DNA from 2 places in the Metabacillus sp. GQ13 genome. Region 2 is predicted to be linked to the other one. Evidence: a T-box and tRNA genes for the amino acid it is inferred to sense, from the RefSeq annotation. Region 2 holds a T-box; the other holds one or more tRNA genes.
What was found. The T-box of region 2 lies ahead of glyQ (glycine--tRNA ligase subunit alpha). A T-box ahead of a tRNA ligase gene usually reads a tRNA of that ligase, here a tRNA-Gly.
Positions count from the first base shown of each region.

Region 1: it has a tRNA-Gly gene. The T-box ahead of glyQ (glycine--tRNA ligase subunit alpha) is inferred to sense a tRNA for this amino acid. The anticodon was not compared.

Region 1 is NZ_JCAXET010000020.1:81,689-96,313, reverse strand. It holds gene AC6CHR_RS21360 (hypothetical protein) at 1-660, shown strand, start outside; gene AC6CHR_RS21355 (hypothetical protein) at 731-892, shown strand; gene AC6CHR_RS21350 (hypothetical protein) at 934-1,755, shown strand; gene AC6CHR_RS21345 (hypothetical protein) at 1,779-1,988, shown strand; gene AC6CHR_RS21340 (hypothetical protein) at 2,017-2,538, shown strand; gene AC6CHR_RS21335 (HGGxSTG domain-containing protein) at 2,600-3,259, shown strand; gene AC6CHR_RS21330 (hypothetical protein) at 3,326-3,691, shown strand; gene AC6CHR_RS21325 (hypothetical protein) at 3,711-4,001, shown strand; gene AC6CHR_RS21320 (hypothetical protein) at 4,129-4,368, shown strand; gene AC6CHR_RS21315 (site-specific DNA-methyltransferase) at 4,544-6,388, shown strand; gene AC6CHR_RS21310 (DEAD/DEAH box helicase) at 6,394-8,580, shown strand; tRNA gene AC6CHR_RS21305 (tRNA-Thr) at 9,261-9,333, shown strand; tRNA gene AC6CHR_RS21300 (tRNA-Glu) at 9,361-9,435, shown strand; tRNA gene AC6CHR_RS21295 (tRNA-Val) at 9,440-9,515, shown strand; tRNA gene AC6CHR_RS21290 (tRNA-Thr) at 9,547-9,619, shown strand; tRNA gene AC6CHR_RS21285 (tRNA-Tyr) at 9,635-9,718, shown strand; tRNA gene AC6CHR_RS21280 (tRNA-Gln) at 9,899-9,973, shown strand; tRNA gene AC6CHR_RS21275 (tRNA-Lys) at 10,013-10,085, shown strand; tRNA gene AC6CHR_RS21270 (tRNA-Gly) at 10,093-10,164, shown strand; tRNA gene AC6CHR_RS21265 (tRNA-Ala) at 10,188-10,263, shown strand; gene rocF (arginase) at 10,588-11,484, shown strand; gene sigW (RNA polymerase sigma factor SigW) at 11,914-12,477, shown strand; gene AC6CHR_RS21250 (zf-HC2 domain-containing protein) at 12,492-13,100, shown strand; gene cdaA (diadenylate cyclase CdaA) at 13,351-14,172, shown strand; gene AC6CHR_RS21240 (CdaR family protein) at 14,165-14,625, shown strand, end outside.
Region 2 is NZ_JCAXET010000003.1:8,350-22,974, reverse strand. It holds gene deoC (deoxyribose-phosphate aldolase) at 1-588, shown strand, start outside; gene rpsU (30S ribosomal protein S21) at 806-979, shown strand; gene AC6CHR_RS04025 (GatB/YqeY domain-containing protein) at 994-1,440, shown strand; gene AC6CHR_RS04020 (NfeD family protein) at 1,610-2,932, shown strand; gene floA (flotillin-like protein FloA) at 3,123-4,115, shown strand; gene AC6CHR_RS04010 (YqfB family membrane protein) at 4,218-4,715, shown strand; gene yqfC (sporulation protein YqfC) at 4,787-5,074, shown strand; gene yqfD (sporulation protein YqfD) at 5,223-6,410, shown strand; gene AC6CHR_RS03995 (PhoH family protein) at 6,414-7,379, shown strand; gene AC6CHR_RS03990 (HD family phosphohydrolase) at 7,537-9,717, shown strand; gene ybeY (rRNA maturation RNase YbeY) at 9,720-10,202, shown strand; gene AC6CHR_RS03980 (diacylglycerol kinase family protein) at 10,174-10,566, shown strand; gene AC6CHR_RS03975 (cytidine deaminase) at 10,778-11,176, shown strand; gene era (GTPase Era) at 11,169-12,080, shown strand; gene AC6CHR_RS03965 (YqzL family protein) at 12,316-12,459, shown strand; gene recO (DNA repair protein RecO) at 12,494-13,246, shown strand; T-box leader at 13,303-13,476, shown strand; gene glyQ (glycine--tRNA ligase subunit alpha) at 13,666-14,556, shown strand; gene glyS (glycine--tRNA ligase subunit beta) at 14,549-14,625, shown strand, end outside.

The DNA of each region.
Region 1 (14,625 bases), on a different contig from region 2:
AAGACGGTTGAGACTAATGGAGCTAAGCTTCAGAAGGCACAAGAAGAGCTTAATGCTTTACAAACTGAGCAAAGTCAAAAGAGCACTGAGAAGTCACAAGTTCAAAACGCACTTGGGGTGATTCAAGCCAGCTTGATTATTGATTTCAAAGATTCAGAAGCGAAAAAAAAGAAAGCTCTTGCTGAAAAGAAAATTGCTGAGCTAACAATTGAGATTAACGAGCTTGGAACGAAAATTCAACAAGTTACTGAGAAGGTCACAGAAGCTCGAAAGGCTGTTGCCAAGTCAAAGGGTGAAGTATTCAAACAAGAACGTGTGAAAGAAGCCACAGCTACTAAGGTAGCTCAGAAGCTTGCTCAAGAGTTTAACAGTTTCAAAGAAGGAACTAGCTTCAATGGTCACGATTGGAACAGCTGGGCTGAAGCTTATGGCTACACAGTGAATAACGAGCGAGTTGTGAGTCCGTTAATTGGCATGACTAACAGCTACCATAAGAAGCTCGTTAATGAAGCTGAAGTTATTCCAGTGTTAAGAGTTGAGAAAGCAGAAGTTGAGGAACTTTCCCAAGAGAAAGCTGATGAGCTTACTCAGAAAGTCTTTGCATACGCTCAAGAGCTTCTTGAAGCTGAAGGGATTGAATTGAAAAAGAAAAGTTACTAATTGGAGAGGGTTGATTCCCTCTCTATTTTAATTCAATAAATTGCATAAAAACTCAATGGGGTGAAGTTATATGTTCAAGAAAGGAGCTGACAATTCAACGATTAGAAAGCAATACATGGAGAGGGAAATGGAGTTATTGAGATTTTCTTTGGAACGTGAAAGCGAGATGAGAAACTTTCTTTCCAAGCATGAGCTTCAAATGATGAAGTTACAAACAAAACTGAGTAACTAACATAAACAATTCAAGCTGTTCGCCAGCGGGAGAAGAGAGGAATGGAGAAGATGAATTTTAATGAGATGACAATTGATGAAGGAGTGAGAATGGGAGGACAATTCAAGACTCCCTCAAGAGTACGCTCTGATGAAGCATACAAGAGGATAAGAGGGAACGAAAATAAAGAGCACTTTACAAGTGTTTCTGATAAGGAGTGTTCAATGGTGTATAAGACAATAAACCTTGAGCAAGCTGGAGCACTTTTAAATATGTTCGCTTACATGGAACTTGGTGACAGTGGCTTTTTGAAATATGAGGGGAAGAAGCTTGGAAAGACAGAGCTTGGAAAACTCATGAGAAAGTCAGAAAGCACTATGAAGAGGATTCTTGGAGAGGTTGAAGCTTTTGGATATATTGAGAGCCATAAAGAAGGAAGAAGGAACGTTTATTCAGTGAGCACTCAGCTGGCTACACGAGGAGAAAGAGTTGGTGGAGGTTACTTCACTAAACTTTATATTAAACGCTTGAGAGACGCTCTGAAGGTCTTGACGCTTCAAGAAGCTGGGTTATTGTTCTTTATGATTCCACACTTTAACACAAGAGGTTTTGTCCTTTGCTCTAACCCTTATGAGCTGGACTTCCAAAAGGTAAAGCTTTGGGGTAGAGAAGAGCTTGCTGAAGCTTGTGGGTTGTCACTGGTTCAAGTAAAAAGATTGACAGCCAGCTTAAAAAAGAAACAAGTCCTTCTTGAAGTTACAACTCATAGAAGTGCAATTATTTTAAGCCCAGAGCTGATAAGCAGAAGCACTCAGAAAGTAAGCGTTCATGAAATTGGAATGATTCTGAGAAATGAAGTCAATGGCTCTGAAGTCACTTGGTAATAAAACAAACGAGGTGAACACTATTGGAAAACATTAAAAATAATTATGAAGCTCTCTTAAGGGAGTATGAGACAGCCAGCAACTTCTTTCAAGAAACTGGTTTGACTCGTTTAATGGCTCATTCACTGGAGAACTTGGAACGGTTTGAAAGGTCATTCATTGAGTGTTACTCGATTGAGGAGCTTATGAAGCTTCAAGGTGAGTTTAATGCTCAAGGACTTTTAATAGTTTAATAACACAAAAAATATGAGGTGATTGATTATGTTAAGCAAAAAAGAAGGACAGAGACTCAATGAAATTCTTGAGAAGGCACTTAGCAAAGACAACGAAGGAGGTTTAAGTGCTCAAGAGGTGAAAGAGCTTCAAGCAATACTCAAGAAGCTGGAGACTGAAAGAAACAAAAAGAAAGCTGAAGCTTCAAAAGAAAGCTTGAGTGAGATTATTTCTTATTCAATGGATATTACACTTGCTAAGACAGCTCTTGAAATGGACAAAAAGAGAAAGTTTAGCCAGCTCTCTCTCAAGGACAAAGCGAACGCACTAACAGAGAGCTTCAACAAGCTTGAGAAGTCCAAAGCCTTTCAGAAGCTCTCTAAAGAGCAAGCTCAGAAGCAAGAACAAGATGACTTTGAAGCTTTGTACGCTGAACATTCCAAAAAGTTTGGAAATGACTTGGACTTGAACTTCAGTGAGAGAGACCTTGAAGCTGACTCAGAAATGAGTGAAAAGGATAAAAAGTTTTATGAGGATTATGTCAAGAAAGTTGGCTACTCAACAATATAAAAACTCTGGGGAGATTGCTGAGAAGCATCTCCCTTGTTAAATACTCTGGAGGTGAAAAAGGATGGCGAAAGGAGATTACATTAAGAAAACTGGAAAGTTCCCAAAGCTTGAGCCAGAAATTCAAGAGCTAATTCTTGAAGCTGAAGAAGCTAAGGAAGAAGCCAAAGAAGAAAAGCTCCAAGAGCTAAAGAAGCAACTCAAGAAAGTTCCTAAAATATGTGGGAGTATGCAAGGCACTGGAAAGATATGTTTACGCTCTCCGCTAGAAGGTTCGAGCAGATGTAACGTTCATGGAGCACGCTCAAGCGGAGCTATTACAGAAGAAGGGAGGAGAAAACAAATGGCAAATTTAAACCCAAAAGCAAAATTGATTCATGGTGCTTATTCAGCTGACTTGAAAAACAGCTTAACAACTGAAGAGGTGACTCTTTACAATGAAACTGTTGACTGGTTCTTTGAGGAGACAAATGGAGATATTGACCCAATAAACTTGTCTTTACTTGACCGCTATGTCATGAACTTCATTAAGCAAGCTCGGAAAGATTCAGCAGACTTTTTGAATGACTCACCAAGCTATAATGATTTTGAAATTAAGATGGTGAGATTCTCTGAAAGTTTGGGTCTTAATAGAAAGTTCAAGCTTTCCAAGGAGAACAAAGACAACGCTTCTGGAATTGACTTGTCTATGATTTTCGATATGGGAGACAAGGAAGAGAAGTAATAAAAGACATGTTCACTGGCTCTCCTCTGGAGAGTCTTTTTGAGTTTGGCAAGGAGGAGGAAATAAATGGACTTTGCACAAAAGATTAAGCTTGTTGTTTTGCTGAAAGACTTGGAGCAACTTGCAAAGGAAGCTGAAGAACTGGCTCAAAAGACTGGCTCAAGAAACATTGAAAAGTTAAACTCAAAGGACTTTGAGGAAAGCTCAACAATAGAAAAAATGGCTGACACACAAGAGGAAGTTGCTAATGATTTACGCTCTCAGCGTGACAGAGTTTTGAAGTATATTGAGACAGAAGCTCCAGACGTTTTTGAAGCATTAAAAGAGCCTTGTTATGATGTTTGGAAAACTGTTGAAGGCTGGGAAACAGAACGAGAAAGAAAAAGTCGTAAAGTAATTGAAAGGTTAATGAGTAAGCTTGACGAGGAATAAAGCCAAGGAGGTGGGAGCTTTGGAAGCTTCAAAGGTAATTGAGATCGCCAACGAGCTGGGAACACTCTTGGAGTTGTTAAAAGCCAAGTATGACCACTATAAAGAGCTTTACTCTCACTCGAATTTGGAGCACAAAGAAGAGAAAGCTATGGGATATTACTGGGAGATGGTTGACACTGATAAGCAACGTCAAAAGATTGTTGCTCTCAGAGCTGAAACCATTAAGCTTCACCCAGATTACCCAGACTTTGAGAAGGTGTTTAACAGCACAACTCGAAAAGCTGAGACGCTTCTCAAAGAAAACAAATAATAATAATGAGCTGGAACAACTAAAGAGGAGACGCTGAAGGCTTCACAGCTGGAGTCAGACTCTTTGGAAGTTCTATCTCTCAATCAAAGCTCAGAACGAGCTTAAAACTTTGAAGGGGGTTGATTCGTTGAAAATTCAATACGTTAATAAGGTGAATGTTTGGAAGCTGGCTCACAAAAGCTTTATTTTCATAGCACCCCAAAAAGGAAAAACTCAAGAGGTCAAAGACAACCTTCAAGAAATAATTGAGATGGTTATAGCTCAAGAGGAATACTCTGAGGTGTTCACAAAAACGAGCATTGGTTGTATTGCTATTGAAGTGGAAGGGAAAATAATTGATTTTAGAGAGGGTCAGCTAATTAAATAAGCTGGCTCTTTTTTTATGCTCTTTAATAAAAGATGGCATTTCTTGTTAAAAAAAGTGTCGGAAAAACACTAATTTTTATAGTAAGATAGAGGAGGAATGATAATTTAGAAGGTACAGGAAGCGGTGTAACAAAAAAATGAGCACAAATCTATCAAAACAAAAAAGGGAAGGCTTATTGGAGAATATTAATCAAATCAAATCTTTTATTGAAAACAATTCAAATGATGAAAAGGGAAGGCAATTATTAAGCTACTTAGGTGAAATCCAAAAAGATATTAAAGGTAAGAAATATGGACTTGTTTTTGAGGAGCACAAAGAAAGCATAGATAAGATATTGAAAGAAAGTATCCCTGTTATAACTGAAGAAAGAGATTTGTTTATAAATAACGGAGGAGATATGAACTTTTTAATCGAAGGTGATAATCTCGCTAGCTTAGAGATATTAACAAAAACACATAAAGAGAAAATCGACTTAATCTATATTGATCCTCCATATAATACTGGAAATAAAGACTTTATTTATGATGATGAATTTGTTGATAAAACCGACGTGTTTAAGCATAGTAAATGGTTATCATTCATGGAAAAAAGATTAAAATTAGCGAAGAAAGTACTGTCAAAAAACGGTGTAATCTTCATTTCTATTTCAGAAAAGGAACAAGCTCAATTAAAACTTACTTGTGATTCCATTTTTGGAGAATCTAATCTAATTAGTAGTATGATTTGGCAAAGAAAAACTGGGGCATCTGATGCAAACGGGATTGCAACGATAACAGAATATATATTAGTTTATATGAAAAATGCGGAGAATGCAGAACGGGTTTTCTCGAAAAATTATGATTCATATGATATAGATCGCTATCGAGCAACAGATGAATTTTATAATGAACGTGGACCGTATTATCTAGATAATTTAGATAGAGGTACTATACAATACAGCGATAGTATGAACTACCCAATTGAATGTCCTGATGGAACTATTGCTTATCCTAATGGTAGAACGGAGTTTGAAAAAGATGGTTGGTTATGGAAGTGGAGTGAAGAAAAAGTAAAGTGGGCTAGGGATAATAAGTTTATTGAATTTAGACCTTCAAGTAACAAAGCAAATGGATGGGCTGTTTGTTACAAGATTTATCTAAAAGTTGATAACGAAGGTAATCCAATTGATAGAGGCGCTCCTTACAAAAATTTAATCTTAAATATTTTAAATGCAGAAGGCACAAGTGAAATGAATAAAACCTTTGGGAAAAAAGTATTTACTAACCCAAAACCTTCAAAACTAATTAAAACTCTGATAAGCATGATTGAGGATAAGAATATCACGGTATTAGACTTTTTTGCTGGTTCTGGTACAACAGGCCAGGCAGTAATTGAACTTAACAAAGAAGACGGTGGGAATAGGAAGTTTTTACTGGCTACTAATAACGAAAACAATATATGTAGAGAAGTAACTTATGAAAGAAACAAACGTATTATTAATGGCTATAAGTATAAAGGTAAGAAAACTACCACATTGTACGAAAAAAAGCTTACTTTTACCGAACTTAAAAGAAGTGCAACCCTAATAGACGATATTAACAAAATTAAAGAACAAGAAGGAGATAACTACGACGAAATAAAGGCAACAGTAAAAGACGGCTATTTAATGTTAAATGGCAGTAAAAGCTATGAGGGTTATACAGAAGGAATTAGAGCCAGTCTAAAATACTTTAAAGTAGAATTTCTACCTATTTCTGAACGTTTTTATTATGAATACGCCAATGAACTCTTAAATTATATTAGGGAATTAGTTGAATTGGAAAATGCTATTGATTTTACTGAAAACAAAGAAATTGCAATTATTTTAACTGATAGAGAATTAGAAGGATTAATACAAAATAAAGAACTGAGAGAAGAATGTAAAGTAATTTACCTAGGACATGATGTCCTTCCAAACAATGAACAAGAAGCTCTTTTCAACAAGTACAAGATTAAAGTTAATATTATTCCAGATTACTATTATAAAGATAAAAGGGGATAAGAAACGTGGGACTTGCAACATTCCAAATTAAAGCTGTTGGGGAAATAATGGAAAGCATGATAGATTCAAACAAAGAGGTTGTTTTTAAAAGTCCGACTGGTTCGGGGAAAACTATTATGCTTACACACTTTATGAGTGAGTATGGAAAGGGATCTTTCGGTAATATTTTTGTGTGGTTGACTCCTGGAAAGGGTGACCTTGAAGAACAAAGTAAAGAGAAAATGGATAAATATATCCATAACAGCCAAACTAAACTTTTGCCAGACGTTATGGCTGACGGATTTAAGGAGAATGATTCCTGTTTTATAAATTGGGAGAAGCTAACCAAAAAAGGTAATAACGCATTGAAAGAAGGAGAAAAAGCTAACTTTCAAGAGCATATTGTACACGCTCATAATAATGAACTTGAATTTATCATAATTGTGGACGAGTCTCACCAAAATGATACATTGAGAGCGGATGATATAATAACCCTCTTTAATCCAAAAAAGATTATAAGAACTTCAGCAACTCCAAAAGATTATTCAATCGCTACACTTATTGAAGTAAAAGATGAGGACGTAATTGCAGAGGGTCTTATAAAAAAAATGTTAGTAATTAATGAGGACTTTGGTCATTCAGTTGAGGTAGAGAGCCAAGTGAGTTTCCTTCTTGATAAAGCTTTAGATAAACATCATGAATTAAAGTTAGCTTTTGAAGAAAGAAAATCAATAGTCAACCCTTTAATCGTTGTACAACTCCCTAACAATAGTGAAGTCATGCAAGATGAGGTTGAGCGTTATTTAGCAACCAAAGATGTTACCTATGAAAATGGTTTATTAGCAGTTTGGTTGAGTAAGCAAAAACAAAACCTTGAAGAAATCGAAGAAATGGACGCAAAACCCATTGTTGTAATTATAAAACAAGCAATCGCAACTGGCTGGGATTGTCCACGAGCACATATTCTAGTAAAACTTCGAGAAAACACAAGTGAAACATTTGAAATCCAGACTATTGGTAGAATTAGACGAATGCCAGAATTAAAGCACTATGAAAACGACTTACTAGATTCTTGTTATTTATATACCTTCGACGAAAAATTTACAGAAGGTGTTAGATTACATTTTAGAAAAGGTGCGTTAGACGCTATAAAATTATTCTTGAAAAAAGAACATAGGGAAATCACTTTAACCAGTGAGCAAAAATCTGTAATTGGAATATCTAAGGACGCAACTCAATCATTGAAAACAATGTTACTTTATTACCAGAAAGAATATGGAACGTCTACAAAAACAGTAGAAAACAAGACCCGTATGCAGACAAAGGGTTATATCTTCTCTGAAATGATTATTAAGAATACTTTTACAGGTCAAATACATACTTTAACCCTTCAAGAATTTAAAAATCTCGGAAGCGTAGATATGATTGAACCATTAAACACACACAAACATGGACGTGAATATCACAATCGTGTAAGTACATTGGGTGTAAAATTGAGTTTACCTTATGAACAAATGAATACAATTATTCGTCGTTTATTTGATAACAATGTTCGCTTTGAAAATAAGATTTTACGTTTAGATACGAGAGAAGTCTATGCTTTTGTGATTAACAATTTCGAAAAATTAAAAGTAGACTTTCGTTTGGCTATGTCGAGTCCTATATTTCAAACTTCATTTGCTTTACCAGTGATATCAGAGAAAGAATTTCGAATTCCACAAGAAGTTTTATTCACTTATGATTCAAAAAACAAAGTCCAAAGGGAATATGAAAGTAATGTGTATAAGGGGTATCTTTCTTCAGCTGAGGTTCGTTCAGATTCAGAGAAATCTTTTGAGAAGTATTGCAATGAGTCTGATGACATTGATTGGATTTATAAAAACGGGGATAAAGGAAATGAATATTTATCTATTGTCTACCAAGATAATTCGGGAAAACAAAGGTCATTCTATCCAGATTATATTGTTTCAAAAGACGGAGAAATATGGATAATTGAGACTAAAGGTGGATTTAATAGAAGTGGAGAAAGTGAGGATATAGATAAGTTTTCTCCTAAAAAGTTTGAAGTTTTAAAAAGTTATTTGAATAAGCATAACTTAAAGGGTGGGTTTGTAAGAAAAGACAAAAGTAATAATGAATTGTTCATTTGTATAAATACATATAATGACGATATTTCAAGTGATGAATGGCAATTGTTAGAAGACGTTTTGTAAACCTCACAAGGATATATTAAGAATTGGTTGAGAGTCATTCATTGGCTCTCTTCTTTTAAGATGGGAAAAATGAGCTGGCTGACTCAAATGGATGTTGCTGAGAAGCTCTCTGTTGCATTTATCTTTTCTGAGTTGGGTAACTGGTCAATTAATTGCTTCACAGAAAAACCTCAACTAAGCTGTCTTTTAAACTTTAACCACCTTAAAAGATGTTATACTCATCATAAATGACCAAGGAGGTGGGGGAAATTAGCAAGAGCACTGTTTCACTTATTCGAGTTTGGCACTCCAAGAGGGAAGGACATAATTACTTTAATGTTAAAATTGAAGGTCTTAATGTAATGCTTTCAGTTAATGAAAACAAGCAACCAAAGAGTTATTCTCGAATTAAGGAATGGATAGAGTCTGACGAGCCAGAGATAAACCCTATTTTGTTCTCTAATAATGAAGATTAATTATTTAAACAGCTCATTAATTTTGCTTAAAAATGCTCCTCGAAAAGCTCAATTCTAAAAAAATATGCTGGTAAATTGCTTGAGTTACAAAGTTTTACACACGAATAAAAACTTTTTTAAAAAAACTTTTAAAAACCCCTTGCAAATACTTTGAGACCCCTTTATAATAAATCTTGTTCGCTTCACAAGGAAAGTGGTTTTGTAAAGCTGAAGGCTTCAAATCTTGCTTCCATAGCTCAGTAGGTAGAGTACTTCCATGGTAAGGAAGAGGTCACCGGTTCGAGCCCGGTTGGAAGCTTAGACAAAGAGAAAAAAATACTTAAATGGCCCGTTGGTCAAGCGGTTAAGACACCGCCCTTTCACGGCGGTATCACGGGTTCGATTCCCGTACGGGTCACCATATTGGAGGATTAGCTCAGCTGGGAGAGCATCTGCCTTACAAGCAGAGGGTCGGCGGTTCGATCCCGTCATCCTCCACCATTTTTATTGCTAAACATTACACCTAGATTTTGCCGGTGTAGCTCAACTGGTAGAGCAACTGACTTGTAATCAGTAGGTTGGGGGTTCAAGTCCTCTTGCCGGCACTGTTTCACATATATGGAGGGGTAGCGAAGTGGCTAAACGCGGCGGACTGTAAATCCGCTCCTTTGGGTTCGGCAGTTCGAATCTGCCCCCCTCCACCATTTACATAAAAACAATTATGATAAACGATGAAAAATGGTATCCATTTCTCAAATTGTTTATCTTTGATTATGTTTAGAGAGTTATTTGAATAAGTTTTAAAAGCTTGCTAATAATAAGCTTACATAAAAGGTGAAATGCAATCAGTCACTTATAATCTCAATTTATTTAAACATTTTTATTGGGCTATAGCCAAGCGGTAAGGCAACGGACTTTGACTCCGTCATGCGCTGGTTCAAATCCAGCTAGCCCAGCCATTTTTATTTTATTTATTCTCATTTTTTAGAATGATGAATGAGCCATTAGCTCAGTTGGTAGAGCATCTGACTTTTAATCAGAGGGTCGAAGGTTCGAATCCTTCATGGCTCACCTTTTTGCGGAAGTAGTTCAGTGGTAGAACATCACCTTGCCAAGGTGGGGGTCGCGGGTTCGAATCCCGTCTTCCGCTCTTGAAAAAGTAAAAATGTCCTTGGGGCCTTAGCTCAGCTGGGAGAGCGCCTGCCTTGCACGCAGGAGGTCAGCGGTTCGATCCCGCTAGGCTCCACCAATCTATATACATACAAACATAGACTACTGTCTATGTTTTTTTATAGTTTCAAAATATATAAAATCTAGAAATAAGATAGTGAGTCTACATTAGGTTACAAAAGTGTACTGTTGTGAGATTCTATTTATCTAGACATAAGCAAAGCTTCTTAGTTAAACATTCAGTCACACGTTGATTTTTCGGTATTTTGAACTAGTAACTATGATCCAGAATATACTGAATGAAATCTCCTTTGAAATAAAAAAACTTTAAATGTAAATACATATTTCTACCTCTTTGAGTCATCCTTTACATTAGGAAAGATAAGAAGGAGGTTAATATTCAATGAGAAGGAACATATCAATAATTGGTATGCCTATGGATCTTGGACAGACGCGCCGTGGTGTTGATATGGGACCTAGTGCAATAAGGTATGCTGGAGTAATCGAAGAGCTCGAAGCATTGAATATTAAAATTGAAGACCGTGGTGATATTGAAATCGGCCGCCCTGCAATGGAGACATCAAGTGATGGGTTAAGGTATTTAAAAGCGGTTCTGAAGTCCAATCAAAAATTATCCTCTGTTGTAGATAAGATTATTGAGTCCGGGTCATTTCCGTTAGTCCTTGGAGGTGATCATAGTATTGCGATCGGCACACTAGCTGGTGTATCCAAACACTATAACAATTTAGGAGTCATTTGGTATGATGCACATGGTGACCTTAATAATTTGGAGACTTCTCCTAGTGGAAATATCCATGGAATGCCATTAGCCATAAGTATCGGAATCGGTCATAAGGATTTAGTCGAAATTGAAGGGTTTTCTCCTAAGGTTAAACCTGAGAATATCGTCATTATTGGAGCACGCTCCCTTGATGATGGGGAGAAGAAACTAATTAAGGAAAAGGGCATAAAGGTATATACAATGCATGAAATTGACCGACTTAGTATGACTAGGGTCATGGAAGAGACAATAGACTATTTAAGGGAGAAAACGGATGGTGTTCATCTATCTTTAGATCTAGATGGATTAGATCCACAAGATGCTCCAGGGGTAGGGACTCCAGTTATTGGAGGAATAAGCTATCGGGAAAGTCATTTAGCTATGGAAATGCTTGCAGAATCCAAAATAATTACCTCCGCAGAATTTGTTGAGGTTAACCCCATCTTAGATGATAAGAATAAAACAGCAGCAGTTGCAGTTGCATTAATGAGTTCATTATTTGGTGATAAGCTTCTTTAATAAAGAATTTTTTTCTAAAAGTTTGTTCGATATTACAAGGTAATATCGCCCTTTAATCTTTTATTTGAAATTAGGAGCTATTCTAAAAGGAGTGGCTGAATCATTTAACGAAAAGAGTATGTAGACAAGCTAAATGCATATAGATGTACTCGAAGAGCGAAATCAGCCTTAAAGGGCTAATAAAAGCCCTTTATTTCTCGTTTTAATTCTGAAGTTTTAAATAGTTGTAAACTTTTCCCCTAAAGTTCCCCAAAATTTGTTAAAATGTTTTTAACAAACATAACTAGCTGTATTCATCCTCCATTTAATGTAGACAAGGTAAATCAAACTAGATAAAGAACGGTAATAAAAATTTAATTAAAAAAAATGAAACTAAATGAAACCCTTATACGTATATAAAGAGACCCGCAGAGTGCGGAGGTATGGTAAATGGAAACGATAGTAAAGATGCGGATAAAGCAAGTAATGAAAGGCGATCAAAATGCATTTGCTGATATAGTTGAATTATATAAAGATAAAATATATCAATTATGTTATCGAATGCTAGGAAACACCCATGAGGCAGAGGATATAGCTCAAGAGGCTTTTATTCGAGCATATGTTAATATTCACACTTTTGACATGAATAAAAAGTTTTCGACTTGGTTATACCGAATTGCAACGAACTTATCGATTGATCGAATACGTAAAAAAAAGCCTGATTATTACCTTGATGCAGAGGTTGCTGGAACAGAAGGTTTAACTATGTACTCCAAAGTTGCTGCAGATGCTGCATTACCTGAAGATGAGATTGAAACAATGGAACTTCAACATACTATACAAAAAGAAATTTTGAAGCTTCCAGATAAGTATCGAACGGTTATTGTCTTAAAGTATATTGATGAGCTATCATTAATCGAAATAAGTGAGATTCTCGAAATCCCAATTGGTACAGTTAAAACTCGTATTCACAGAGGAAGAGAAGCCCTTAGAAAGCAATTAAGGCATTTATGATGAGGTGAGAAAATATGAGCTGTTCTTCTGAAGTTATTCAGCTTTTGCATAAATATATGGATCATGAATTATCTAGTGATGAAGAGAAAAGGGTTAAAATACATCTTCAAACTTGTGAGGAGTGTTCCAAACGGTTTCATGAGCTCGAAAAAGCTGTTGCATTTGTTCAAAGTACATCACATATTGAAGCACCTAAGGATTTCACCCAAGCTGTTATGAATAGTCTTCCAAAGGAAAAGCGAACTGTCTCATGGAATCGTTGGCTAAAAGGCCATCCTATGCTTGTAGCGGCATCTTTGTTTGTTATCCTTATGACAGGGAGCCTATTTTCTGCGTGGAATGAGGATCAACACTTTAGTGTCTCAAAACAGTCCAATTTAGTTGTAGAGAACAGTAAGGTTACCGTTCCGGAGGGTGAAGTGGTGAAAGGTGATGTAACAGTTAAAAATGGATCGTTAAAGATTGAAGGTACAATTGAAGGTGATGTAACAGTTATCAATGGTGCTTACTTAGCATCAGCAGGGCATGTTACTGGTGAGATTGAGGTAGTAGATGAGATGTTTGAGTGGCTCTGGTTCCACATAAAGTCCCTCTCACAGGATGTAGTAGGGTTCCTCCGCTAACACATAGACAAAAAAGCTACTTTTATAGAAAATGCGTCATACTGCCTTCTATAAACAAGAGGTCATCGTAGTGATGGCCTTTTTACTTTTCGATTTAGAAAGGATATAATAGGATAGTTAATAAATAACCCTTATTTAAGGAATATAAGTGTAGTAAAGTGTAGCTAAATCCACGTGCGTGACTAGGTCAAGGGCGAAATCCTTGCACTTTTCTATCTATAAAAGAGTTTAACTCATGGAGGACGAGAGAATGGGATATGAGGATATACCAATATTGCATTACCTCGGCATAGCTGTTGATATTCTCCTTGTGTGGTATGTCATCTATAAATTGATTATGGTCGCTAGGGGAACCAAAGCTGTACAGCTATTAAAAGGAATTACCGTGATAATTGTAGTCCGAATGTTGAGTTATTATTTAGGATTAAGCACATTGCAGTGGTTAATGGACCAAGCCTTAACATGGGGATTTCTCGCGATAATTATCATTTTCCAACCAGAGCTGCGCAGAGCATTAGAACAGCTAGGTAGAGGTCATTTGTTTTCTCGAGGTGGTGCACTTGGAGAAGAGAATTCCGAGATTACTATTGAGGCTATTATTAAGGCTACTGAGTATATGGCGAAGCGTCGTATTGGTGCTTTAATGTCTATTGAAAAAGAAACAGGAATGAGTGATTACATAGAAACGGGGATACAACTACAGTCTAGGATTTCCTCTGAATTATTAATAAACATCTTTATTCCTAACACCCCACTTCATGACGGGGCAGTGATTCTACAAAAGAATCAAGTAGCAGCTGCCGCTTGCTATTTACCGTTATCAGAAAGTCCCTTTATATCAAAAGAACTTGGTACAAGACATCGAGCTGCAATAGGGGTAAGTGAAGTGACTGATAGTCTAACAATTGTTGTATCTGAAGAGACAGGCAGTATCGCGGTTGCTAGAAATAGCGAACTACATCGGGATTTATCGTCAGATGATTTAAGAGAGATTCTTCAAAAGGAATTAAATGCAACAACTAAAGCTGTTTCCTCAAACCGTTGGCAATGGAGGGGAAAGAAAAATGGATAAGTTGATAGAAAATCGTTGGGTAATGAGAATTATTGCCTTATTTTTAGCGTTGATGCTGTATGTTTCAGTTAATATTGATTCAAGCACTCCAACCAATCAGCCAAAACCTCTGTTCGGTACGTCAACTGCTTCAGACGAGGCAATTGTCACGGATGTGCCAGTGGTTACATATTTTGATCAAGAAAACCTCGTTGTAACAGGTGTTCCTGAAACAGTAAATGTCAATTTGGAGGGTGTAACTAGTTCTTTAAAAAAGGCTAGACAGTTAAAAGACTTTGAAGTTTATGTGGATCTTACAAACTTATCAATTGGGACGCATAGAGTTAAACTTAAGTATAAAAACTTGGCAAATGACCTTAAAGCTAGTATAACACCAGTTACCATTCCGGTGACTATTGAGAAGAAGGAAGCTAAGGACTTTCCAGTGGAGGTCGATTTTCTAAATGAAGATAA
Region 2 (14,625 bases):
GAAGCACGAGAATATCACTTTGCATCAGTGTGTGTAAATCCAACTTGGATTGAACTTTCGGCACAGCTTTTAAAAGGTGCTGACGTTAAAGTTTGTACGGTTATAGGGTTTCCCTTAGGCGCAAGCACTCCTGAAACAAAGGCATTTGAAACAAATGATGCGATTGAAAAGGGTGCAACTGAGGTTGATATGGTTATTAATATTGGTGCTTTAAAGGACAAAAATGATGAACTTATTAAAAGGGATATAAAATCAGTTGTTGATGCTGCTAAGGGTAAAGCATTAACAAAAGTCATTATTGAGACGAGTTTATTAACTGAAGAAGAAAAAATAAGAGCATGTAAACTAGCAGTTGAAGCAGGGTCAGATTTTGTCAAAACATCTACCGGTTTTTCAACAGGTGGTGCAACAGTTGAAGACATAGCTCTTATGAGGAAAACAGTAGGCCCTAACATTGGTGTAAAAGCATCTGGAGGAGTAAGAGATACTAAGGGTGCAGAATCACTCGTGAAAGCTGGTGCAACTAGAATTGGTGCAAGCTCTGGCGTATCAATTGTTAAAGGTGAAACATCAAATTCAGACTATTAAAGTGTAAAAGTTTAGTTGTCACATATGTCCAATCGATTATGATATACCTGCATAAAATAAATGAATAATTCTAACAATTGATAATACATGGATCTTTTTACTATATGAGTTGACCTGGTTTATTCATTATATTATAATTGCAAAGTACATGTTTTGTTTATAAGGCATGTTTTATTTAAAGATGTCGATTGGTTGTACTCGGAGGGAGGGAAAGAGAATGTCAAAAACGGTCGTTCGTAAAAACGAGTCGCTTGAAGATGCTCTTCGTCGTTTCAAACGTACTGTATCTAAAAGTGGTACAATACAAGAAGCTAGAAAGCGCGAATTCTATGAAAAGCCTAGCGTAAAGCGTAAGAAAAAGTCTGAAGCAGCTAGAAAGCGCAAATTCTAATAGAGGGTGTTCTTATGAGTCTTCTTGAAAAATTAAATCAAGATATAAAACAAGCGATGAAAAACAAAGAAAAAGACAAACTTACTGTCATTCGAATGGTCAAGGCTTCAATACAAAATGAAGTGATTAAACTTGGCAAAAACGAATTGTCTAAAGAAGAAGACTTGACAGTTCTATCTCGCGAATTAAAGCAACGAAAAGACTCCCTCCAGGAATTTAAAAATGCTGATCGTTTGGACTTAGTTGAAAAAACACAAGCCGAAATTGATGTATTAGTCGATTATATGCCTGAGCAGCTTTCCGAAGAAGAGGTTTCTGCAATTGTTAAACAAACAATTGCAGAAGTAAATGCCACTTCTAAAGAAGATATGGGGAAAGTAATGGGAGCACTTATGCCCAAACTAAAAGGAAAAGCAGACGGAAGTCTTGTTAATAAGCTTGTGAAACAACAGCTATCATAAATAGTAAGGCACCTTGACTAGTCAAGGTGTCTTTTTATTAATTTTTTTTCATACTATAATAGATATAGGCTACAAAACAATGAACAATGCAAAAAAACTTCTAAAAAATGAAACCTTTATTTAAGTTAACCGTATTAAGAAGTGTAGGAGTTAGAAGGGAGGGAAAAAAATGAGAAAACGCTTCTTTCAAATAATGATTGCTGTTGCTTTTATTATTGCTCTTTTTAATGGTTATAGTAATGGGCTTAAAGCAGAGTCTGAGCAAAAAGTTTATTTCATACCTCTTGAAGATACAGTTGAAAAGGGACTTTCACAGTATATTAAAAGAACAATAACGGAAGCTAAGAATCGGAAAGTTGACCATATCGTTCTTGAGATTGACACCTTAGGTGGTGCTGTTGATGGGGCAATGGAAATAGCTGATACCCTTCGTTCTAGCGAAATACCTATTACTGCTTTTATCAATAGAAGAGCTATTTCTGCTGGTGCATATATTGCTCTGAATGCCGATCAAATATATATGGCTCCAGGTAGTCAAATGGGGGCAGCTGCAATCATTACTGGAGATGGAAATGCTGCTGATGATAAGTCACAATCTTTGTGGTTGTCAGAAATGAAGGAATCAGCTGAACGCAATGGTAGAGATCCGAAATATGCATTAGCAATGGCAGATAAGGAAGTAGACATACCTGATTATGGTGCAGGAACGGGTGATTTATTAACACTCGAGACAAAACAGGCCTTGGAAGTTGGTTATTCAGAAGGGACAGCAAATAACCGTAAAGATTTGTTGGATAAATTAAACATGGCGGGGGCAGAGGTGATTGAGGCTGAGGAAAGCTTTGCAGAGAAATTTGCAAGGTTTATTACTAACCCAATTGTTGTACCAATCCTACTTTCAATTGGTAGCATAGGGCTAGTTGTTGAGCTTTATTCTCCTGGATTTGGTGTTGCTGGATTTATGGGATTAACATCACTTTTCCTATTCTTTTACGGACACTTAGTTGCTGGTTTAGCTGGAATGGAGTCAATCATATTATTTGTTTTAGGAATTATCTTTGTTATCGCGGAATTTTTCGTTGTGGGTGGTATAATAGGAATATTGGGCTTGGGAAGTATTATCGCAAGTCTTTATATGGCTTCTGGTAATATTATCAATATGTCTATTTCATTGATTATTGCTTTTGGGGTTGCAATCACAGTATCTATTCTATTAGTAAAGGTGTTTGGGAAGCGTATGGACATATTTAAAAAATTCATTTTGCGTGAGTCAACAAATACCGCAGAAGGTTACCTATCCAATAAGACAAGACATGAATTATTAGGTCTTGAAGGGGTAGCTCTAACGACTTTAAGGCCGTCTGGCACTGCAGTCATTGCAGAAGATCGCTTAGATGTTGTAACAGAGGGCGGATACGTTAATAAAGGTCAAAAGGTTAAAGTCATTAAAGTAGAAGGTGCAAGGATAGTTGTTAGAGAAATAAAAGATTAACGTTACTATTGGGGAAGCGTAAATAAAACAACACTTTCCTCTCTAAGTTAATATTTTTATAGAGTTAATTAAGACCAAGCTACAAACTATTTATTGTGGGCATTAACAGACAGTTTTACTATCAAGAATTTTTACTGAGTTTCACTGTCTGTAAAGCATATACATAAAAAAATTCTTTAGGAGGAATACCATGGAAGCATCAGCTATTTTAGTAATAGGTCTTGTCATATTAGGCTTAATCTTTTTAAGTATTTTCTTTACGTTTGTTCCAATTGCACTGTGGATTTCTGCATTAGCAGCAGGAGTGAAGGTTAGTATTTTCACATTAATCGGAATGAGACTGCGTCGTGTTATACCGAGTCGGGTTGTAAATCCGTTAATTAAAGCACATAAAGCAGGGTTAGGTATTACGACAAATCAGCTCGAAAGTCACTACTTAGCGGGTGGAAATGTAGACAGAGTTGTAAATGCACTTATAGCTGCAGAGCGCGCAAATATCGAACTACCTTTTGAACGTGGGGCAGCTATTGATCTTGCAGGTCGTGACGTATTAGAAGCTGTTCAGATGAGTGTTAACCCTAAAGTGATTGAAACACCGTTTATTGCCGGTGTAGCGATGGATGGGATTGAGGTAAAGGCGAAAGCTAGAATCACTGTAAGAGCAAATATTGAACGTTTGGTCGGTGGTGCGGGTGAGGATACAATTATTGCTCGTGTTGGTGAAGGGATTGTAAGTACAATTGGTTCAGCTGATAATCATAAAAAAGTACTAGAAAATCCGGACCTTATATCACAAACAGTATTAGGAAAAGGACTTGATTCAGGTACGGCTTTTGAAATTCTCTCGATTGATATCGCGGATGTTGATATCGGTAAAAATATCGGTGCAGAATTACAGACAGAGCAAGCGGAAGCTGACAAGAAAATTGCTCAGGCTAAAGCAGAGGAAAGAAGAGCTATGGCTGTAGCGCAAGAACAAGAAATGCTTGCTCGCGTACAAGAAATGAAGGCAAAAGTTGTGGAAGCTGAAGCAGAGGTTCCATTGGCTATGGCTGAAGCATTACGATCTGGAAATATTGGTGTAATGGATTATATGAACATTCGAAACATCTCTGCTGATACTGAAATGAGAGATTCAATTGGTAAAACAAACCAAGATAGTAATGATAAAGAAGAGTATTAATTGACCAACATGAACAATCGCAAATAAGTAAAGGTCGGAAGCTAAGTTATCGAAGTACTACTTAGCTTTGATTTTTCCTTCAGTTAAAGGAGGGAGCGACAAATGGAGATTTCAGAATTACTAAGTAATCCACTTGTGTGGGGGCTTCTTGTTTGGTTAATATCGAGAATATTTTCATCATCTAAGAACGGAACAGAAGAAACACCCAACAAACAGCAACCTGCCAAGCCCGACAATCGTTCAAACCCAGTGCCTAACCAACGGTCGACCTCGAGAGAGAAACCTAAGTCTGTCATGACAACCATTGAGCAGACGTCTCAAAAGGCAAAACCCTCTTTACAAACAGTTCAAGAGGCATATGAAAGTATGAAGGTCGAGACTAAGGGACAAAATGAAGTTTTCAATAGAGGAAATGAACGAACAAAAAAGGCTAGAGTTGTTCAACAGCCAAAACAAAAACCAAAAGTCAATAGAAATATACGTGCAAATAATCTCAAGGTGGATAAACAGAAAGTAATGCAAGGTGTGATCTGGAGTGAAATATTAGGTTCACCTCGGTCAAAAAACCCACATTATACTAGAAAAAAAAGACATTCTTAACTTCTGTTAATTATCTGTTATAAGACTTCATTTTCTCTCATACATATGAGATGAAAGGGGGTCTTTTTTTTATGGCAAATAAATGGCGTTCTCACATTGCAAGATGGATGACAAAAACAATTGAACTACCGCCCGATGTCATGATGGATCTTCCTCGAATTACGATGGTTGGACAGCTACATATTTACATAGAAAATCATCGTGGACTCCTTACTTTTACAGATACCGAGCTAAGACTGTTATTAAAACAAGGTCAGTTATTGATTAAAGGAGAATCCTTTGTGATAAAGACGATCCTATCGGAGGAAATTTTATTAGAAGGAAAAATAAATCAGGTTCTCTATCTTGATGGTACGTGAACGTGATGAATATTATACTACCGAATCAAGAAGCATTGTTCTATATCTTTCTAGACGGTCTTATATTAGTTACTGCTGTGTATAGAATAATACGGCTATACTCGGCAGGAAAGTATTTGCATTAGTGAAATGGATAGGGAGGAATACCATGACAAATCAATGGGCAAGTTATTTCTTTGGAACTGTAAAGGTAAATATCACTGGCCGTGGATCAGAGAGGTTTTTAAATGATTGTATCAGGGGAAATATTATCGTATGGAATATTAAAAGAACGGGCCAAGGTGGTATTACATTTTTTATTCGTTTAAATCAGGTACATGCCTTAAGAAGAGTAGTGAGAAAAAATGAATGTAAATGTGAATTTGAGAAACGTATTGGTTTTCCGTTCCTGCTAAAAAGGACGAGAAAAAATAGTGGATTTGCAATTGGATTACTAGCCTTTTTACTTGTTATTTTTGCCTTGTCTAATATGATTTGGGGTGTTGAGGTTGAAGGTGCCTCACCAGAAACCGAACATTTAATAAAGAAGGAGCTTTCACAACTTGGTGTTAAATCAGGTAAATTTCAGTTTTTTATAGGAAATCCTGATGATATTCAAAAAAATTTAACAGATAATATACAAGAAATTACATGGGTTGGTGTAGAATTAACTGGTACAACCTATCATTTAAAGGTAGTTGAGAAAAATCAACCTGAGGAAGAGGAATTAGTGAGTCCGCGTCATATTGTGGCTGAAAAAGAAGCAGTAATATCAAGAATGTTTGTTCAACAGGGACAACCCCTTACAACCTTGAATCAACATGTGAAAAAAGGGCAAATACTTGTATCAGGTTTAATTGGTAAAGAGGATGAACAGAAAAGGGTAGCAGCAAGAGCAGAAATTTTTGGTGAAACATGGTATAAATCTTCGATAACAATTCCATTAAAGACGACTTTTCATGTATTAACTGGGGAGGATAAAATTAAACATTATCTCCAATTTGGCGGTTTAAAACTTCCGATATGGGGTTTTAAGGACCCTGAATATACTGATTATGAAGTTGAAGATGATGTTAGGTTTGCAAAGTTCCTTAATTTTACATTGCCAATTGCATATGTAAATGAAACCTATCGAGAGAAAGAAAAAGTTAGCAGAGATTACACAAAAAAGCAAGCAAAGGAAGCAGCTATAGATAGAGGTAGAAAAGAAATTGAAGATAAACTTGATGAAAAAGAAAAAGTAATTGGTGAAAAAGTTTTGCACGAGTCGAATGAGAATGGTAAAGTAAAATTAACCGTTCTTTACCAAGTGTTAGAAAATATAGTAAAAACTACACCAATTGTTCAGGGAGACTAAAGAATGCCAGAAGAATTAGTTACAATGAATCAGCAATTAGAAAATCCAAACGAGGCTATTGCGTTATTTGGCAACAATGATGTTCATCTAAAGCGAATGGAAGAAGAATTAACCGTATCCATTGTAACCAGAGGTGAAGCTGTTTTTGTATCTGGTAGTTCTGAACACGTCAATCTTGTAGACGAGCTCTTAAAGTCTTTGCTTCATATTATTCGTAAGGGGATTAACATAAGTGAAAGAGATGTTATCTATGCAATTAATATGGCAAGGGAACAGAAGTTAGATCAATTTGAACAGTTATATGTACAAGAAATAGCAAAAACTGCCAAAGGTAAATCAATTCGAGTAAAAACTCTAGGACAACGTCATTATATTGCTGCTATGCAAGATAAAGACTTAGTTTTTGGAATTGGACCTGCAGGAACAGGTAAAACCTATTTAGCTGTGGTTATGGCTGTTAATGCATTAAAGAGTGGCAGCATTAAGCGAATAATCCTGACAAGGCCGGCTGTTGAAGCTGGTGAGAGTCTTGGCTTTTTACCTGGTGATCTTAAAGAAAAAGTCGATCCTTATTTAAGACCTCTTTATGATGCTTTACATGATGTATTAGGAATGGAGCATACACAGAGACTTATTGAGCGAGGTACAATTGAGATTGCACCTTTAGCTTATATGAGAGGGAGAACATTAGATGATGCATTTGCTATTTTAGATGAGGCACAAAATACAACTCCAGCTCAGATGAAAATGTTTTTAACCAGATTAGGATTTGGTTCAAAAATGGTCATCACTGGTGATATTACACAGGTTGATTTGCCGAAAGGCGTAAAATCAGGATTATCAGTTGCAAGGGACACGCTTTCAAAAGTTCATGGTATTTCATTTGTAACATTAGAGCAGTCAGACGTAGTCAGACACCCACTTGTTGCAAAGATTATTTCAGCTTACGAAAATTCCAAAGAAAGTTAAGTGACCCGAGAACCCGATATCGGGTCACTTTCTTTTCGTTATGGCAATGTTGCTTTCAGCTTACATATGATGATTAAATAGTATTTAAATGAAAATAGATTGCTGATTTCTGATTCAGCTAATAAGAATGAATCAGTGAAAAAGGTGGTGCCTTTTGATGGAAGAAAAAAAGAAAAGTAAGACGAAAAAGAAAACAAAATGGATAAATTCCTTATTAGAAAAATTTAAAAACTATAAATTTTTTCATGTTTTCTTATATTTGATTTTTGCAGTGATTTTATTTGTAGCATTATATAGTAATGTAAAGCCGGAAACATTAAATATAGAGCTATTTACAGACTCTGAAGAGACAATATATGCACCGACAACTGTTGAAGATAAAGTAGAGACAGATAAGAAGAAGCAGGAGGCCTATGACTCAGTAGAGGATCAGTATATCTTGAAAAAGGAAATTAAAGAAAAACAAGTTGACCTTATCTCCTCCATTTTTGATGCAATGATTGAAGTTAAGAAGGAAGAGAAGCTTGAGCAAGATACTGAAGATGTGACTACTACAACATTGCTAACTCCTGAGGAATTGGTAAAACGTTTACAAGATAAGTTGACTCCCTCAATTAATGATAAAATTAAATCGGACGTTTTCTTACCATTATTGAAAATAACAGATGAAGAATTGGTATTGGCAAAAGATGCAGTTGTAACAGCTGTAAACAATGTTATGAGCAAGGAAATACCAATTGTTCAATTAACAGAGGCTAAAAATCAGGTAGTAGAGGAATTACAATATACCACATTAAAGTCGGATGTTTTAAAATCAGCTACTGAATTAGCGCGATTTTCAATTACAACAAACTATAACTTTGATTTAGCGGCTACTGAGGAAAAAAGACAGCAAGCTGTTGATGATGTTAAGGAAGCACAAATAAAACAAGGTCAAATTATTGTTGAAGAAGATGAGTTAATTAACCGTGAAGTTTATCGTAAGCTCGGTCTGGTTGGTTTGCTAGATAGTCAGCAATCCTATAAACCCTTTTTAGGATTAGGGTTATTAATTCTATTAATTCTTATCGGTGTCGTTTATTATTTTGAAAAAAAGGATAGCTCTATTTCTAAAAAAAATAACTCTTTACTATTATATTGTTTAATATTTGCGATAACTATGCTCTTAATGAAAATCGTTAGTCTCTTTCAAAAAATTGACTACTCTCATATCGGTTATATTGTACCGGTAGCAATGGGAGCTATGCTTGTTAAGCTACTATTGAATGAAAGGCTAGCGATATTGACTAGTATGATATTTGCTATTTGCGGCAGTGTGATTTTTAATGAAGGAGTAACAGGTAGCTTTAACTTTTCGATAGGTGTATACTACCTATTCGGTTGTCTAGCTGCTGTATTATTTCTAGGTGAGCATAACCTTCGGTCAAAAATACTACAAGCAGGCTTGTTTGTTGCAGGAATGAATGTGCTGGTCATAACATCTATTATGCTTATAAGAAACGGTAGTTATTCAAATGTGGAAATTGGATCATATTTTATGATGGCTTGTGCATCCGGTCTTGTTGCATCTGTATTAACAATTGGTTTAATGCCATTCTTTGAAACTGGATTTGGGATTATGTCTACAATGAAATTAATCGAATTATCTAATCCAAATCATCCATTATTAAGGAAGATTCTAACGGAAACCCCGGGTTCATATCATCATAGTGTTATGGTAGCTAATTTATCAGAGTCTGCCTGTGAGGCGATAGGTGCAGATGGGCTTTTGGCTCGAGTGGGAGCGTATTACCATGATATTGGAAAGACTAAGCGACCACAGTATTTTATAGAAAATCAAATGAATATTGAAAACCCTCATAATAAGTTATCGGCACAACTAAGTAAAAATATAATTATTGCTCACGTTACAGATGGAGTAGAGATGCTGAAAAAAAACAAAATGCCTAAGGAATTTATCGATATAGCTGAACAGCATCATGGGACAACCCTTCTCAAATACTTTTATCACCAAGCGAAGCAATCAAATGATTCAATTTATGAGGAAGAATTCCGTTATCCTGGACCAAAGCCGCAAACGAAGGAAATTGCGATTATCTCAATTGCAGACAGTGTAGAAGCTGCGGTAAGATCGATGTCTAGTCCTACTCCTGATAAAATAGAGAAGTTAGTCCGTTCCATCATTTCAGATCGATTACAAGATCATCAATTGGATGAATGTGATCTAACTCTTAAAGAGTTAGACATTATTGCTAAATCATTTTGTGAGTCATTGAAGGGAATCTTTCATTCAAGAATAGAATACCCAGAATTAACTAAAAAACAGAAGGTGAAATAGTTATGAAATTAATCATCGACTTTATCGATGAAACAACTGAACTAATTGAAGAACAGAAACGAACAGTAGAGGATCTGTTACAATGTGCAGCAGCAGTTGAAGAGGTAGCTCAAGATGCTGAATTATCGGTTACCTTTGTTACGAATGAACGGATTCAAGAAATAAATCGAGATTATCGCAACAAAAATCAACCCACTGATGTTATTTCATTTGCACTTGAAGAAATAGGTGAAGGTGAAGTGGAGGTAATTGGTGTAGATCAGCCACTCATATTAGGTGATATTATTATTTCCATTCCTCGCGCAAAGGAACAGGCAGTTGAATATGGTCACTCATTTTTAAGAGAGCTAGGGTTTTTAGCTGTACATGGCTTTCTACACTTATTAGGTTATGACCATATGAATGAAGAAGATGAAAAAGAAATGTTTACAAAGCAAAAGGACATATTGGACCGCTATGGACTTAAAAGATCCTCAGATTTCTGAATGGGAGCGGTTTTATAGGAGCTTTAAATTTGCGGGGAATGGAATTATTGAAACATTTAAAACAGAACGAAATTTTCAAATACATGTTTATATTTCTATTTTTATAAGTATTGTTGGATTCACCCTCCAATTTGCACTATTCGAATGGGTCATTGTCTTGTTTTTAATCGGTGGTATGTTGTCCCTAGAATTAATGAACACTGCATTAGAGCGGGTTGTTGACCTAGTAACAATAGAGGTAAAACCACTTGCAAGAGCAGCGAAAGACGCAGCTGCAGGAGCAGTTTTTATTTATGCAATTCTATCCGTTATAATAGGGGTATTAATTATATTGAATCATATTCCTTTAAATTGGTTCAAATAAATGTAGGTAATGGTCAAAGTAATTATCGTTTTTGTGTTGTCTTTGAAATAGGCTCTATTAAAAAATTAGTAGAAATTAAATATTTGTGCGTTTATTTCGAAAATTCTTACAATTAGATGACAAAATAAAAGATAACGTGAAATCTAATCGATATTTAGGTAAAATAAAAGAGAGAAATGGCTAATGGCCGTTTTTGAAGGGAAGAATAGTAGTGGATATAGAACTTCTTATTCAAGAAGCGAAATCAGCACGTGAAATGGCATATACACCTTATTCAAAGTTTAAAGTAGGCGCCGCTTTGTTAACAAAAGATGGTAAAATATATAAAGGGTGTAATATTGAAAATGCAGCATATAGCATGACAAATTGTGCAGAAAGAACGGCTATCTTCAAGGCGTTTTCTGAAGGTGATCGAGAGTATGTGGCAATTGCAGTTGTCGCAGATACATCAAGACCTGTGCCACCATGTGGAGCTTGTCGTCAGGTTATTAGTGAGTTGTGTCCGAAAGATATGAAGGTCATTTTAACGAATCTTCAAGGCGATCAACAAGAATTAACAGTCCAAGAATTACTACCAGGAGCATTTACAGCGGAGGATCTAAATGAATAAACAACAAACATACAAGTCAGGATTTGTTTCGATAATAGGAAGACCTAATGTTGGAAAATCAACGTTTATTAATAAAGTTATTGGCCAAAAAATTGCTATTATGAGTGATAAGCCCCAAACAACAAGAAATAAAATTCAAGGCGTATATACAACAAATCAATCACAAACAGTATTTATTGACACACCAGGTATCCATAAACCGAAACATAAGCTCGGTGACTTCATGATGAAGGTTGCACAAAACACCCTAAAAGAAGTAGATCTAATTCTTTTTATGATCAATGCTGAAGAAGGTTATGGTCGCGGTGATGAATTTATAATCGAACGACTCAAGGAAACCAAAACACCAGTTTTCTTAATAATTAATAAGATTGACCAAATTCACCCAGATCAACTCCTTCCATTAATCGAGAAATATCGAGAATTATATCCATTTAAAGAGATTGTCCCGATCTCTGCTTTAGAAGGAAATAATATTGATACTTTGTTGCGTGAAATTGAGAAGACCTTACCTGAAGGGCCACAGTACTACCCAGAGGACCAAGTTACTGACCACCCTGAACGTTTTATCATAACCGAATTGATACGTGAGAAAGTGCTTCATTTGACTAGAGAAGAGATTCCACATTCGGTTGCAGTTGTTATGGATACACTTGAAAAACGTGAAAATAATCAAGCGATCTTTGTTGGAGCAACTATAATAGTTGAGCGAGACTCCCAAAAAGGTATTGTAATTGGAAAACAAGGAAGTATGTTAAAGGAAGTAGGCAAAAGAGCACGAGTAGACATTGAAGCATTACTTGGATCAAAGGTGTTTTTAGAATTATGGGTTAAAGTCCAAAAGGATTGGAGAAATAAAGCCTCACAATTAAGAGATTATGGTTTTAGAGATGATGAATATTAAGGGCGATAGAGCTTAAAAGAGGACAATTTATAAAAAGACCTTTTAAAATTTATCACTTTATCATTAAAGAGGCTTAAACTATTTACCATGGAAACGTTCACCAAATAGGTACATGACTTCATAATTAAATATTAACAAAATTTGTTTGACATGAAATGGAGAGTAGTAGGTCAAGATAACTTTAAAGAAATTGGATTTTGCTTGCTAGTGTTAACAACTGAAAGGTGGGGTTTATATGTTGGATTTTACCTGGAAGGTATTCTCTCAAACAGGTAGTATTGATACTTATCTCCTTTTTAAAGAGTTAGAAAAGGAGACGGATGACGGACCCGATTCTCACGATGATGAACTAGCTGAAATGGACTTTCCAATTTCCTGATCTTGCCTGGTCTTTTGGAAGGTGAGGGGAAATTTTGCTTCAAAAATGCGAAGGAATTGTTATACGGTCAACAAATTACGGAGAAACAAATAAAATTATAACGATATATACTCGAGAATTGGGGAAGGTAGGGGTAATGGCAAGAGGCGCAAAGAAACCAAATAGTCGTCTTACATCTATTACCCAGCTATTTACCTATGGTACATTCCTATTTCATAAGTCCAGTGGACTGGGTAGCCTTCAGCAGGGAGAAACAATCCTCTCACTTAGAGGGATCAGAGAGGATATATTTCTTACGGCCTATGCCTCTTACATTGCTGAATTGCTGGATAAAGGTACAGAAAACTTTGAGATAAATCCTTTTTTATTCGAATTACTAAAACAGTCCTTTCAATATTTAAATGAGGGTGTTGATCCAGAAATTCTTGTTCATATTTTTGAAATGAAGATGTTGACCGTGTTAGGGCTTCACCCTCAGCTTGATCGATGTGTTGTATGTGGTAATAAAGAAGGAACCTTTCATTTTTCAATACGAGAAGGCGGTTTTCTATGTCATCAGTGCTTTGAAACGGATAGGTACCGAATTCCAATCTCTCAAATGACAGTCAAGCTTTTACGGTTGTTTTATTATTTTGACTTGAATCGATTAGGAAATATTTCTGTTAAACCCGAAACAAAAAAGGAATTAAAAGTTGTCATTGATGCCTATTATCAAGAGTTTTCAGGAATCTCACTTAAATCAAAACGATTTTTAGATCAATTAGATTCATTAAAGGGCAAGCTCTAAGAATGTGATATTGACATCTAGTTGATTTTCAGCTAATATGGCAAATATAATATAACAAGTATGCGTAGAAGGAAAAGAGTACTTACGTACACCAAATATAAGCGACCTTAGAATGGTGAAAGCTAGGGATTGGCGCGTAACGAAAGGCATTCTGGAGCATTTTTTTAAAGTGGCTTATTGATTTAGATAAGCAATTAGGGTGGAACCGCGGGTAAGCTCTCGTCCCTATGTCATTCCTTTGGCATAGAGATGGGAGCTTTTTGACGTTTAGAAAACTTCTCACTATTGTTTATCCAGTCACTAATTAGGCTCTTTTCTAAAAGTTTGTTGCTTATAGACTTTTCAAGTAAAGATAAGCAATGTACGAAAAATAACAATCATTGCGGAAACTGCTATTAACTATGGAGGTGTTTGATTAGATGAATATTCAAAAAATGATTTTGACACTGCAGGAACATTGGTCAAATCAAGGTTGTATCTTAATGCAAGCATATGATACTGAAAAAGGTGCAGGGACGATGAGCCCGTATACATTTTTAAGAAGTATAGGACCGGAGCCTTGGAAGGTGGCTTATGTTGAACCTTCTAGAAGACCTGCAGATGGACGATATGGAGAAAATCCTAATAGATTATATCAACACCATCAATTTCAGGTGATTATGAAGCCTTCACCAGATAATATTCAAGAATTATACCTAGATTCATTGCGAGCCTTGGGTATAGATCCCTTAAAGCATGATATCCGTTTCGTAGAAGATAACTGGGAAAATCCCTCACTAGGTTGTGCTGGTTTAGGGTGGGAAGTATGGCTTGATGGGATGGAAATTACCCAATTTACCTACTTCCAGCAAGTAGGCGGTTTAGAATGTAAACCTGTTTCAGCGGAAATTACATACGGAATAGAGCGACTTGCATCTTATATTCAGGACAAGGAAAATGTTTTTGATTTAGAATGGACAGAGGGTTACACCGTTCGTGATATTTTCTTAATGCCTGAGTATGAACATTCAAAATATACATTTGAAACATCAGATACAGATATGTTATTCAACCTTTTTTCAATTTATGAAAAGGAAGCTAATCGTCAAATGGATGAAGGACTTGTCCACCCAGCCTATGATTATGTATTGAAGTGCTCGCATACCTTTAATTTACTTGACGCTAAAGGTGCAATATCAGTGACTGAACGTACAGGATATATTGGCCGTGTCCGAAATTTAGCTCGGAAAGTTGCTAAAACATATTATGAAGAAAGGGAAAAACTTGGTTTTCCAATGTTAAACATGGAAGGAGGAGTACACAATGAGTAAACAAGATTTATTACTTGAAATTGGCCTAGAGGAAGTGCCTGCACATTATGTAACAGCTGCAATGAATCA